One region of the Paenibacillus sp. JNUCC 34 genome, then DNA from elsewhere that is predicted to be linked to it. Evidence: riboswitches for the same ligand, from Rfam matches in the RefSeq annotation. Region 1 holds a riboswitch; the other holds the start of a gene.
The links. A riboswitch is a leader RNA that binds a small molecule or an ion and turns the genes downstream of it on or off. The one in region 1 is predicted to bind cobalamin.
Positions count from the first base shown of each region.

Region 1 (6,995 bases):
ACTAGATTCATCTTCCAGCTTCCGTATGGATCTCTGCCTGAACGCTTGAATCAGAGACGTTTGCAGTCAGAAGAACCTGGGGAGCGCCATTTTCAGGATGGCTGACGACCGCCGGATCCACCCGGAATACTCGCCGGATAAAATCTTCGGTCAGTATTTCAGCCGGGGTTCCCTCTCCCGCGATCTTTCCATCCTGAAGCACCAGAAGCCGGTCACAGAACTGAGCCGCCAAATTAAGATCATGGAGCACGCTAATTACCGTTATACCGGTATCTTCGCGCCACTCTGCAACCATGTTCATAAATTGCAGCTGATGACGGATATCTAAATACGTTGTCGGCTCATCAAGCAGCAAAAGTGTAGGTTCCTGAGCCATTACTTTGCCAAGGGCTGCACGTTGGCGCTGTCCCCCGCTTAATTGATCAAGCCGTCTGGATTCGAATTTTTCCAGTTCCAGCTTTCGGATAATACGATCCAGAAGCGGTCCGGAATCTTTCTTCTCCCGTCCCATCCAGTCTTGAAACGGGTAACGTCCCATTTCCAGAACCTCGCGCACTGTAAAATCAGACGGAGCGAGCCCCTCCTGCTGAAGCACCGCTACAGAGCGGGCAAGCTCCTTTCTGTTATAACTTGAAACTTCTCTGCCACGAAACTGTAAATGTCCAGACGATGGCGACACCACACCTGACAAAAGATGCAGCAGCGTGGATTTACCGCTTCCGTTCGGACCAATAATGCCCCACCATTCCTGAGCACTTACGTTCCAATCGATACCGGTCACCGCGTTCACCCGGTCAAAGCGCTTGCTTACGTCTTGAAGTGTGATCATACGCTTCCCTCCCTACGCTGCTTTTTGTTCCGGTACAGCAAATAAGCAAAGAACGGAGCTCCAACAAATGCAGTTACTACCCCGATCGGAATTTCGGTCGGCGACAGAATGGATCTGGCAGCCGTATCGGACCAGACCATGAAAATCGCTCCACCCAATGCCGATAATGGAATGATGATCCGGTAATCAGAACCGGTGATGAGACGGATCATATGAGGAACAACCAGTCCCACGAAGCCGATCACACCGGACACAGACACAGCCGCAGCCGTTAGAAGGGTGGCAACAATAAGCACACTGGTCTTCAGACGATCGACATTAAGCCCCATATGTGCCGCCTGACGTTCACCTAAAGACAACAAATTCAGTGTACGCGCCCGGCTCCACAAATATAAGAAGCCTACAGTAAAATACGGGAAAAGGACAGCTATATATGACCATCCCCGCATGCTTAAACTTCCCATCGTCCAGAATAGAATATCCGTTAGCGTGTCTCGTGACATTACCGTCAAGAATGAAACTACCGCTCCTAAAAAGGACTGCATAACCACACCTGACAAAATCAATGCATTAGTCGGTATCTTACCGTGATCTCGGGCGAGGAGCAGCACAATCCACAGTGTGATCGCCCCGGTCATAAATGCAACGATCGGCAGGGTCCAGGCACCCGCAAAAGAGTACTGCAATCCGTAGAAGATCAGAAACGCAGCACCAAGTGATGCACCGGAGGATACACCGAGCGTAAACGGATCGGCGAGCGGATTTCTAAGCACACCTTGAAAAGCAGCACCGGCCACCGCAAGGGATGCCCCAACCAGCATACCGAGCAGTATTCGGGGAAGTCGCACCTTCATGATGATCTGCTCGGAAGCTACTTCCCAGTTGGGAGTGATCGAGTCTCCGATCCAGGGCAATCGATGAACCAGCATGGCTCCAATATCCTTAACGGGCAGATGGACGGAGCCGATGCCGAGGCTGACGATCAGCGTCAGCAGTAAGAGCAGGAGCCCACCCGTTCCATAACCCGCAAGTTTTTTACTCATGGGGTCATCAGTTCCGGATAGACCGCCTTCGCTACTTCAACCAATCCTTGAGTTACACGAGGTCCCGGGCGGCTGATCAGATTGTCATCAATTTTAATCAGCTTATTGTTTTTCACAGCTTCGATCTGATCCCAGCCGCTTCGTTCTTTAATGATTTGATCCAAAGTTTTTTTGGTGGATTCATCCACGACATTGCTGGAATACAAAATCACATCTGGATTCGCTGCAATAATCTTCTCTTCACTGATTTCAAACCAGCCTTCGCTGTCGCCAGCCACATTGGCTGAATTGCTTATATTGAGCATCTCATCCAGATATGTGCCCTTTCCTACCGTCCAACCCGGTGAGAACTCCACATACACTTTTTTCTTATCCTCATCTTTTACGGATTTAACCGCTTCTTTCACGAGGTCCATATCCTTCTGCATTTGATCTACGATGCCTTGAGCTTCCACCTGACGATCCGTAATCTCTCCAACTACCTTAATGTTGTCCATGACTTCAGCAATCGTCTTAGGGTCGTTCACGAACAGCTTGATTCCGAGGTCGCGAAGCTTCTGTACGTTCTGTTCATTCATCGCCGCTGTAAAAATAACATCCGCGCCTGAAGCAACAATGGCCTCAACATCCATATCATAACCGCCCATTTTCGGCTTGGATTTGGCTGCCTCCGGGTAGTCGTCCACTTCGGATACACCGACAATTTCTTCATCCAAGCCAAGCGCGAACAATTTTTCCGTCTCAGAAGGAGACAGCGATACAACTTTTGCTGGAGCCTTATCAAATGTCATTTCCTCGCCTGTAGCATCCTTTAAAGTTAACGGATAAACCGTTTTGGTAGTTTCAGAGGCAGGTGCTTCCGGTTTCTGCCCTTGTTCAGCCTCTGGTGCAGGGGTCGCCTCCTTCGGATCTGTTTCTCCTCCACAAGCTGCCAGCGACAGGACCAGCATCAGTACCGCCAACATGGCGGACCATGACTTCATTATTTTTTTCATCGATTTTCTCTCCTAACCCTAGTTTGAGAACAACACCGGCTTGCCTTAGGTACTCAATAAACCTGATTTCTGACGGAAATCCTTACATCCAACCACAAAAAAGCCCCTGATTTCTCCGCAGAAGAATCAGGGGCTACGTTTCGGAAACAATGAACCTCATCCAATTAATGGGAGTTTAGCTATAGTACAACACATCACCCACATTAGGTCCGCCAAACGTAATCCTTTCCTCGAAGGACCGTCAGATCATTACGCGGGCAGGTCTCCTGACTTACAGGTTGAAATGACACCTCCGCCTTCCCGACCCTGTTCAGGCCAGTGGCAGTAATGGAGGATATCCCTGATTCACAGTGGCGGGACCGCGCCGGACTTGCACCGACTTCCCTTTTAACCCGGGAGCAAAACATATGCTTTGCTTATTCTCCAGGACCTCGCGAGTATTGAATATTCTTTTTTGCCAAGCTTACTTCTCTTTTGACGATTATATGAAATATCCTCTCGGCTTACAACCTGAAACTTCACAGAGAAAAATTGAATAGCCGCTCCCCGCTTGCCGTGGACCTTATTTCCGCCTGTATAACCATCATAGATATCTCACGTATTTATTCGTATGCGCCTGTGAATTGCCCCTCCCCCTTTGCCCTAAAGCCGGACATTGGTTTACAATAGATCTGAAGCTTTATACCAGAAAAGAAACTATACGGAGGCGTACATATGCTCTTTATCGATAATCAGGGAATCCATGATCCTTCCATTAACCTAGCGATTGAAGAATACGCTTTGAAGCACTTGCCTATGGAAGACAGCTATTTGCTCTTCTACATTAATCAGCCGTCGATTATCATCGGCAAACACCAGAACACGATTGAAGAAATCAATCAGGAGTTTGTCCGTGACAACAATATACAGGTTGTTCGGCGATTGTCCGGAGGTGGTGCTGTATACCATGACCTCGGCAATCTTAATTTCAGCTTTATTACAAAGGACGATGGCCAGTCATTTCATAATTTCCTAAAGTTTACCCAACCCGTTATCGATTTCCTTCAAAAAATGGGTGTTCCCGCTGAGCTCAGCGGCCGTAATGACCTTCAAGTCGGAGAGAAAAAGATTTCCGGCAACGCCCAGTTCTCTACACGGGGACGCATGTTCAGCCACGGGACTTTAATGTTCGACCTGGATCTAGACAAAGTACAAGCTTCACTTAAAGTTAACCCGGAAAAATTCAAATCAAAGAGTACGAAATCCGTCCGTAGCCGGGTGGCGAACATTAAGGAGCTGCTGGGTACGGATATGACGATTGAACAGTTCCGCGCAGAGCTGCTACGTTCGATTTTTAGTATGGAGCCTGATCAGGTTCCACAGTACGTTCTTCAAGAGAAGGACTGGGAAATAATAAATCAAATCTCCAAAGAGCGTTACCAAAACTGGGACTGGAACTATGGCTTATCACCAGAAAGCAATGTGAAACACGCGAAAAAATTCCCGGTCGGCATTATCGACATCCGCATGAATATTAAAGACGGACATATCGGTGAAATAAAAATTTACGGCGACTTCTTCGGTGTAGGCGATGTCGCCGATATCGAAAATGCGCTTCGCGGCAGACGTTACGAAGAGAATGAAGTAAGAGAAGCCCTCTCATCCATTGACGTCAAGCATTACTTCGGCAATCTGGAGTTTGATGACCTGATCGGTCTGATCTTTTTAGAGGAGTAGAGCAACAATACTGACGTCACGATTCTAACAGGGATATCTTTCAAAAAAAGCAGGTCACTCGAGGATTCATTCTTGATCCTTGGGTGGCCTGCTTGGTTTTACTATTGTGCACTTCTTAAGTAGGAACGATTCTACAGGTAGCGTCTTACAACAGACATGAAGGGCGTCCCAGGTCATGGACCTTTTGGGACACCCCCCGTTCGTATTATTTGGATGCGATGAATACATAAAAGAGAAGGACGAGTGTGAGCACGATGCACACGTTCTCTACTGTGTTACCCCATTTACTTCCTGTGCTCATTAGTTTGAACTTCACTCTAAATTTCAGCGGGGGTAATGGTCGTATTCCCCTGTTCGTTAGCATATCGGCGGCCAAATGAAGGGCATAAGACATTCCACCTGCAATCCATAAGCTCTCCCCTCCCGCTGTTCCTTTTGTTGCGAAATAGAGCAGCATAGTCCAGCCTGCCGCAGCATATGCAGTATGTGTCAGACCACGATGGGAAACGAGCGTGGAAATCATCAGTACGCAACCGGCAATTGTGTTCCACGGACTGAAGGCTTGGCCGAACTGAAGAAGTCCCAGACCAATCATAAACATCACGATATGACGCAGCGTCCGTCCGGGCAGAAAGGATACGACGGCAATCAGACCCGCCAATGCCAGATTCCACGGAGCATAATCCTGTCCGTAGTAAAAAATAAATACGGCTCCCACAATCAATGCCAACTGAAGCACACGCAGCAGTCCTGTTGGGATGACCGTTCTGACCAAAATGGAGTTCGGCTCATCGATGTCAGGAAGTAGCGAACTGACTGCGGCCGCAGCCGCAGCCGGGAGTGTAACGGGAATTCCGGCCAGCCCCATGACCGACAAGGTGACGCCGGTGCTAATAACCAAATGGGCTCTTCCCATCATAATAAATGACTTCCTTTCATTCTCTCGTTGTCTTGTTTGAGCCCGTTCATTTCTTTCAGCCGTAATACATACGGGAATGTATGTTCGGCATTTTAGTATAGCAAAAAAACCCTCCTTTTGTCTACCCTTTCCACTCTATGGACAATATGATCCTGGCCGAATTGAAATCCACGCCGCAAGCGGTACAATAGAGTTAAGATAGAGATAAAAAGGAGAGAGACAACCATGACCCAATACAAACTGATTGCTATCGACATCGATGACACACTCATCAATGACGATAAAGAAGTTACCCCGGGTGTCCAACAAGCGTTAGAGCAAGCTGTTGCGAAGGGTGTTGTAGTAACACTGGCGACTGGACGTGCCTATGCATCCGCACAAGCGATTGCTCGCCAAACTGGACTAAATGTGCCGATCATCACTTATCAAGGGGCTTTGATTAAGAATTTGCTGGACGAAGAGGTTCTCTATGAACGCTATGTTCCCGTTGACGCTGCCAGAAAGCTGTATGAGTACTGTGTGGAGCATAATCTGCATCTGCAGACTTATATTGATGACAAGCTATACTCCCGGGAAGAGAACCAAAAACTGATCGATTATTGTGCACTGAATCGCACGCCTTATTATATTGAACCTGATTTCATCAAAGTGATCGAACAGCCTACACCTAAAATGCTGATCATCGATGATCCTGCTTATCTCGACGAGCTGATTCCGGTATTCCAGGAGCTGCTTGGCGATCAAATGCATATCACGAAATCCAAACCATATTTTCTGGAATTCATGCATAAAGAAGGTACGAAAGGCCATGCTTTGACGTTCCTTGCGAATCATTTTGACTGCGCTTTGGAACAGACCATTGCGATTGGCGACTCCTGGAATGATCACGAAATGCTGGAATGTGCAGGCCTTGGTGTTGCCATGGGCAATGCTATTGAGCCGCTCAAGCAATTAGCGGATTATATAACGCTCAGCAACAACGAAGATGGCGTTAAACATGTAATCGAGAAATTTGTGCTGAACGCGGAATAAATAATAAATATTTTATGAACAAAAGAGGCTCGTATCCAAGGTTTTGAATGCCTAGGTTCGAGCCTCCTTTATGAATTAGCTGAGAACACTCGCGATTTCAATCGTGAGATGAATCGGCTTCGGACAAGGCGTGTCTTTTGACACGTTAAGTTTAGCGGGACAGCTTCACACTCATACCGGCAGCAGCCAGAACCGTTCCTGGAGGAAGATCAATCTGCTGATTAACATCTACACCATGTGACATATGAGTATATACAGTCTTTCGAGGTTTTACCTCAGCCAACAGTTCAGCTGCTTCCTTCATGTCATACACAGATCGGGTTGAAAACTCCGCCGTCTCATGGACAAAGCTTGTACCGAGCACCAAGAGATCCAAATCGTATAGTGGCTTCTTTTCCTCGTCGTTCAGATTAATTGAATCTGAGTTATACACCCAACAAAAGCTGTCCTTCTCCAACCGA
Region 1 covers NZ_CM177770.1:1,185,060-1,192,054, reverse strand. The annotation lists gene AC2TF5_RS05445 (ABC transporter ATP-binding protein) at 8-829, opposite strand; gene AC2TF5_RS05440 (FecCD family ABC transporter permease) at 826-1,872, opposite strand; gene AC2TF5_RS05435 (ABC transporter substrate-binding protein) at 1,869-2,867, opposite strand; cobalamin riboswitch at 3,110-3,316, opposite strand; gene lplA (lipoate--protein ligase) at 3,582-4,583, shown strand; gene AC2TF5_RS05425 (metal-dependent hydrolase) at 4,789-5,502, opposite strand; gene AC2TF5_RS05420 (Cof-type HAD-IIB family hydrolase) at 5,728-6,534, shown strand; gene AC2TF5_RS05415 (MBL fold metallo-hydrolase) at 6,686-6,995, opposite strand, start outside.

Region 2 (6,995 bases), 100 kb from region 1:
AAATCAGAATCCTGATCAGGTGTTTAAAACACTTGTAACGATAGGGAAATCTAAGAAATATTATGTTTTTCTTATTCCTGTTGCCAATGAACTGGATTTGAAAAGAGCGGCTAATAGTGTTAACGAAAAATCAATTGAAATGTTAAAAACGAAAGATCTATTAGCTATTACAGGATATATACACGGAGGATGTTCACCCATTGGCATGAAAAAAAATTTTATTACTACAATTGATGATTCAGCAACTAATTTTGAAACAATCATATTTAGTGCTGGAAAGATTGGATACCAGGTCGAGATGAATCTTGAAGAATTGAAAAAAGTTATCCCGTTTAATTTATCAAATATTGTTATTTAATCCGTTTTTAAAAGTTATAGGAATAAGTATGCTTCAAATTAAATAGGCGACAGTTCGTTCGATTTTGAACGAAAGGTCGCCTTCACTTGATACTTTTCACTTCGATTCTTTTATCACATATGATTGTGTAACAGCACTAGCATAAGCAAAGCTACCACTTCAAGTAACTCATTAAGAGCTCCGTAGGTATCCCCGGTTAATCCTCCTAATGTAGCATTCAATCTCCGTGCCAGCCACGTCCCTGCACCCCAAGCTGCCAGAGGAAGCGTAATGAAACCAAGCAGCGCTATCATCAACGAATGGTTGTCCATATAGATCAACGGTGCTATTAATGCGGCAACTCCTGACAACACGATCGCAATTAGTAACGCTGCCCTTATCTGCCCTTTATCTAAACCATGAAACTTCCCAGCCAATCCATCCTTACCACGAGCCATCGGCCATGTAGCCATCGCATGAACCATGAACCAGCGACTCCAAATCAAAGGAAGGAGTAAGAGACCTAAGTCGTTGAGGCCATTCATTAGCAGTGAATAGATTAAAGAGAGCTTCAACATAAGAAGCAGCGTGCTTGCTAACACACCCATAGCTCCTACGCGGCTATCCTTCATGATGTCTAACATCTGTTCACGTGAACGGTAGCTCAAAATGCCATCCGCCGTATCCATCCAACCATCCAAATGAAGTCCTCCTGTGAGCCCAACCCATAAGATGAGGGTCAACACTGCTGCTGGTAGTGGTGGTAGTAAATACGCAAATCCTGCAGCACCTCCCCATACAACCAGTCCAATAGCAGCTCCTACAAACGGATAAAACTTCACACTTTGACGAAACAGTGTTGGCGAGTAATCAATATTGGCATTCACAGGAAAGCGTGATAGAAATTGAAAAGCGGCCGCAGCCGCTTGTCCCCATTTCGTCATAGTTTGTACTCCATACTCTTCAACTCAACAGGAATGCCTGCGGTGACCAGGAAAACCTCAGAACTGCTTCTGGAGACTGCCTGATTCATATACCCAGCCAAATCGCGATACATTCTGCCAAGAGGATATTCTGGTACAATACCACTGCCAACCTCATTAGTTACCATGATTAAATATCCAGGGTATTGCTGTGCTTGCTCTACAAGACAAAGAATTTCAGCTTTTACCTTCTCTTGCATATCCTCCTGTCCTTCATAGGATAGAAGAATATTAGATAGCCATATCGTAAGGCAGTCCACTAGAACCGTAGGAGCATCATCACCCTGACTGTTCTCACGCATATCACTCAGGAGCTTCACGAGTTGAAACGGTTCTTCTACATTTCGCCAGGAATAGTTCGCTTGACTGCGCTGAAGCTTATGAAGAGCAATTCGCTCCTTCATCTCATCATCGAAAGCTTGAGCCGTAGCGACATATATGGCTTCCTGTGACTTCGACATACATAACCTCTCAGCAAAGCTGCTTTTCCCGCTTCTTGCCCCGCCTGTGACGAGTATGATCATTTCGTCTGCTCCTTGGTTTCACCTGAGACACCCGCACTTTCGAAGGTTGCCATTTCACTGACAATCCGACACGCTGCATCCACAAGATGTAGACACAATACCCCACCTGTACCTTCACCAATACGAAGGTCTAATTCCAATGCAGGACGAAGATTCAATTCTTGTAATAGCTGCCGATGTCCTTGTTCATGAGAAACATGCGACACAATCATGTAATCAGCAGATGTTGGACAGATCGCTTTGGCAAGCAACGCCGCTGCGCTAGAAATAAATCCATCGATTATAACCGGACAACCGTTTACTGCTGATCCAAGAATTACACCTACTAAACCACCAATTTCAAGACCGCCTACCTTAGCTAGTACATCTATAGGATCAAGCGCGTCAGGAGCATTGACCTTCAACGCTTGTTCAACAACGGCAATCTTATGCTGTAGACGAGAATCGTCAATTCCTGTCCCTCTTCCAACCGCATCGCTGACCTGAATATTAGAGAGTGCACAGGTCACCGCTGAGCTTGCCGTCGTGTTTCCAATCCCCATTTCGCCAGTTATAAATAGTTGAACGCCACGTTTGACAGCATCTTCAACTACCTTCACACCAACAAGAATGGACTGAATCGCTTCTTCATGAGTCATTGCAGGACCTTGTGCCATATTAGCTGTACCATACCGAATTTTACGCGATAGGAGATCGGGATGGGACAATTCACTATTCACTCCGATATCCACACATACAACTTCTGCACCTGCCTGTCTGGCAAGAACGTTAACAGCTGCACCACCCGCAAGAAAATTATGAATCATTTGAGGTGTAACTTCTTGTGGAAAAGCACTTACGCCCTCTTCACATACACCATGATCGCCTGCCATAACAATAACTTCTCTACGGTCAAAAGAAGGCTTTACTACTCCAGTAATCCCAGCAAGCTGTAGTGCCATTGCCTCCAATTTACCCAAGCTTCCCGGAGGGATAGTAAGGTTACTTATATGTGATTTTGCAGCCTGAATCGCAGCTTGATCAAGACCGCGAATTTCTCCGATACGTTCCATGATTCCTTGTTTCATACATCATTTCTCCTTTAGTTGCTCTTAGTTGTGACTACTTATGGCTTCAACAGCTCAGGATAGATCGCTTTTGCTATTTCTTTGAGACCTTCTGTCACACGTGGACCGGGACGACTAACCAGGTTATCGTCTAATCCATAGACAGCATCATTCTTAACAGCTGTTATTTGATCCCACCCACTACGTGCTTTAATCATTTGGTCTAACGTTTTCTGTGTTTTGTCATCAATAACATTCTTTGAGAACAGAATCACATCAGGATTATCTTTAATGATTTTCTCTTCACTGATTTCATACCATCCCGCTGTATCAGCAGCAACGTTAACTCCACCAGCTAGAGTGATTAATTCATCCATAAACTCACCACTACCTACCGTCCAACCAGGGGAAAACTCGATATATATTTTCTTTTTCTGTTCAGGTGTAAGTGATTTAACCGCTTCTGTTACTTCATTCTGCTCTTGTTTCATTTTGTCTATAACCGTTTTTGCTTCTTCTTGGTGATCCGTTATTTGTCCAAACAATTCAATATTTGCAATAACATCATTCACCGTTTTCGGATCTGTCTTGAAGATAGTGATACCTAGATCACGCAAATGCTGTGCAGCTTCTGCACTCATAGAGATACCTGTTACTACGAGGTCAGGTTGTGCTGCGATAATTGCTTCCTCGTTAGGATTGTACAAACCACCCATTTTCGGCTTGGTTGTTGCTGCTTCCGGATAATCATCATAGTCAGAAACACCGATAATCTGCTCATCTAACCCTAGCGAAAACAAGCTTTCTGTCTCTGCAGGCGAGATGGATATAATCTTCTTTGGCGCCTCTTTAAATGTAAGAGTCTCACCTGTAGCATCCTTTACAGTTAGAGGATACTCTGTTTTCAGTACACTTGTCTCTTCAGCGGGGGGATTCACTTGTTCTGTTGCTGCCGGTGCTGGTTCTGTCTCTTGTTTCGGTTCATTATTGCTTCCGCAAGCTGCGAGCGCTAGTACCAGAATGATCGTTATAGCACCCGTAGTCCAACTCTTCCACATTTGTTTCATTGTGATTTCTCTCCTCTATCTTCGTTTTCATGTTCTGCGAGATGCTCCCCTTGTTATTTCAATAAATGATCTCAACGATAGTCTGTGCAACAAAAAAAACCTGATCTTCTTTTACAAGAAAGAATCAGGGATTACGTCATACGGGGTTCATAGTAATTGCCATGAGTCCCGCGGCTATGTACCGGGTTAAAATCGCAGTACTTCCACAAGCCAAACGTAATCCTTTCCTCGAAGGACCGTCGTACTACTCATAAGGCAGGTCTCCTGACTCACAGGTTCGCTAATATTCTCACCTTCCCATTCTGCTTGTTGCAAAACAGTGGTAAATCGAGAACATCCCTGTTCACAGTGGCGGGACCGTGCCGGAATTGCACCGGCTTCCCCATTAACTAGGCAATAAAAGCACATATTTGTGCTTCTAATCTAGACCTCACAAGTTTTTATATTCATTTAGATACAAGTATTACCTCTCAATTTAAAATTATAAGTTAGATAAGGACACCTTACAACCCCTTAAAAACAGTGCTCTAATGGCTCACTCACAAGTGTCCAATCCATTTGCCCTTATCACATGTCAACTTCAACGTTAACAAGCTCCCCGGATCTGCAGAGAAATCCCAGAACGTCGAACCTGGAATGGTCATAGTCGCTAGTTGTCTTATCACTCCACCATGAGTCACCATTAGCACCTGGTTATCCTTACTTCCATCTTTCACCCAATAGGTCAGGCTGTTCATAAAGTCTGCCAGCCTCCCCTGAAAATGCTCCCAGGCTTCACCTCCTGGAGGAGTCACGGATTGAGGATTGTCCAGCCATTCCCGGTAGATCCTAGAATGCTTTAACTGATCGTATGTCTTCCCCTCCCAATCTCCAAAATCCATTTCTCGTAAACGGTTATCGAAGACTACGCTATCTGTTGAAGCAGAATAAATCCAATCGAGCGTTTCCCTGCATCTCTTTAAGTCACTACAGAATACCTTATGAAACGTTCTTCCTTCAAGGGCATTTTTCACAGGCAAAAGCTCCTTCAATGACTCTTGGAGAATTCCTATATCTGTATGACCTAAATATCGTTTATCCTTATTCCACTGCGTTTTCCCATGACGAATACATATGAGCTTTAACTCCATAATGTACCACCTATACTCCATATGGCAAGTATGCTCAGGAGCAGAAATAATAACGATGCAGCCAGCATTAATCTAATGGTTGACTGAATATCCCCCTTATCCATCGGACGGGAATATTCGCCCATATATGCACGAAAAGATACCACACCGTTATAGGCGTTCTCACCTCCGAGCCGAATTCCTAAAGCTCCAGCTACAGCTGATTCAGGAAATCCACTGTTGGGACTTGGATGGAGATGGGCATCGTGTCTTATGGTACGATAAGATTTTTTGTAATCCAGACGCATGATCCAACTGCTAACGATCAGTAATAGAGCTGTTATTCGTGCTGGAATGAAGTTAGCAATATCATCCAAACGGGCCGAAGCCCACCCCAGGTTAATATATTTATCATTCTTGTACCCAACCATAGAATCTAGGGTATTCACAGCCCGATAAGCCATTGCAAGTGGAGCTCCTCCAATAAGTGCGTAGAATAGCGGAGACACTATGGCATCAACAATATTTTCTGCGACCGTCTCAACCGTACCACGAACAACCTCAGGCTCGTCTAAGTGCGCTGTATCACGTCCAACAATCATTCCTAGTGCTTGCCGAGCAGCAGGTAAATCCCCACGGTTAAGATGATTGTACACTTCCATACCCGCATCCTTAAGCCCTTTCGTAGCAATGGTCGTAGCGATTAATATGACCTCCGCTCCCGTTGCAAGCCATGGATGAATCATATAAAGTCCTCTCAACAATACCCAGGTTATAAGCAGCGAACCTCCCACGATAATAACCGGGAGTAGAATTCCGGCCTTTTTCAGTTGGTCCGGTTGAATGACATGACTACGAATCCTCTTCTCTAACCGTTTGATCGAATTTCCCATACTTATCACAGGGTGAGGAAGCCAGCGCGGGTCTCCAATGATGAGATCCAATAGGTATGCAGCGCATATTATGAATATTGTTGCCCACTCCATCATGATGGATTCACTCCCGCAGCCTTCAAGCTTTCTTTTACCGTTCCATAAACCACCCGCCCAATCGCAGCTCCCAGATCCGTTGCCGTTCCACAATATCGATGTTCAGTAGAATAGGAAGCGGATTGACTGACTCCTAACACGATAGCATCCGTTGTGGTTCCTGTAGCGATCAATCCATTCTCTGCATCACGAATTCCCAGATCAGCCAGAGCAGCTACCTTCGCTTCTACAGCGGTTGTAACAGCATTCACCATCGCTGCTTGAGTCATTCTAGCATCAATGATGAGCATGATATTAATCGTACCCGGTTGATAAACTGGATATGTAGTCCGCTCAGATCCAGCACGTGCGCCGTTCGATACTCCCGCCGTAGTACAACAGAATAGGGAAGCGTCTTCCCCGGTTTCTTCAAGAACAGCAGCATGTTTGAGCCGAACAGCTGTCAATAATCCTGCCGTAGATTGCTGTGTATAGCCCCACTCTTGGAACAGCTTCTCCACATCTTTTTCCGGATGATTGCAATCATAGAACCGATCTACATAAATATTGGCTACCCGATCGATCCTCCCCATACCTCCGCCGTATATAGCGCTGCTAAGACAATCCATATGGACAGGGGATTGGAGCAGCAAATGACATTCATGCCGTGTAAGCGTTAGACCGGGCCAAGCCTTAGATTTATAAAGCGTACTGTCTCCATTTAAAAAAGGTGTTGTCATCTTTAAACTCCTATTCTCATCCTAAACTCTCTATCACACTCTGTATCTCCGTTAGAAATACTTGATTTGCTTCCGAGCCTTTAACTGCGATCCGAATATGTCCTTGTCCCAGTCCAGGATACATCGCACAACTTCGAATTAATATCCCCCGGATTCCAAGTTCCCGCTGCATATCTATCGCACGCCATGGATCAGGAAGTCTTACTAATAAGAAATTCGCT
Region 2 covers NZ_CM177770.1:1,081,300-1,088,294, reverse strand. The annotation lists gene ybaK (Cys-tRNA(Pro) deacylase) at 1-358, shown strand, start outside; gene cobS (adenosylcobinamide-GDP ribazoletransferase) at 472-1,281, opposite strand; gene cobU (bifunctional adenosylcobinamide kinase/adenosylcobinamide-phosphate guanylyltransferase) at 1,278-1,844, opposite strand; gene cobT (nicotinate-nucleotide--dimethylbenzimidazole phosphoribosyltransferase) at 1,841-2,911, opposite strand; gene AC2TF5_RS04940 (ABC transporter substrate-binding protein) at 2,950-3,957, opposite strand; cobalamin riboswitch at 4,195-4,405, opposite strand; gene AC2TF5_RS04935 (histidine phosphatase family protein) at 4,497-5,087, opposite strand; gene cbiB (adenosylcobinamide-phosphate synthase CbiB) at 5,078-6,055, opposite strand; gene AC2TF5_RS04925 (adenosylcobinamide amidohydrolase) at 6,052-6,774, opposite strand; gene cobD (threonine-phosphate decarboxylase CobD) at 6,791-6,995, opposite strand, start outside.
Region 2: another riboswitch for cobalamin. It lies ahead of AC2TF5_RS04940 (ABC transporter substrate-binding protein); the one in region 1 lies ahead of AC2TF5_RS05435 (ABC transporter substrate-binding protein).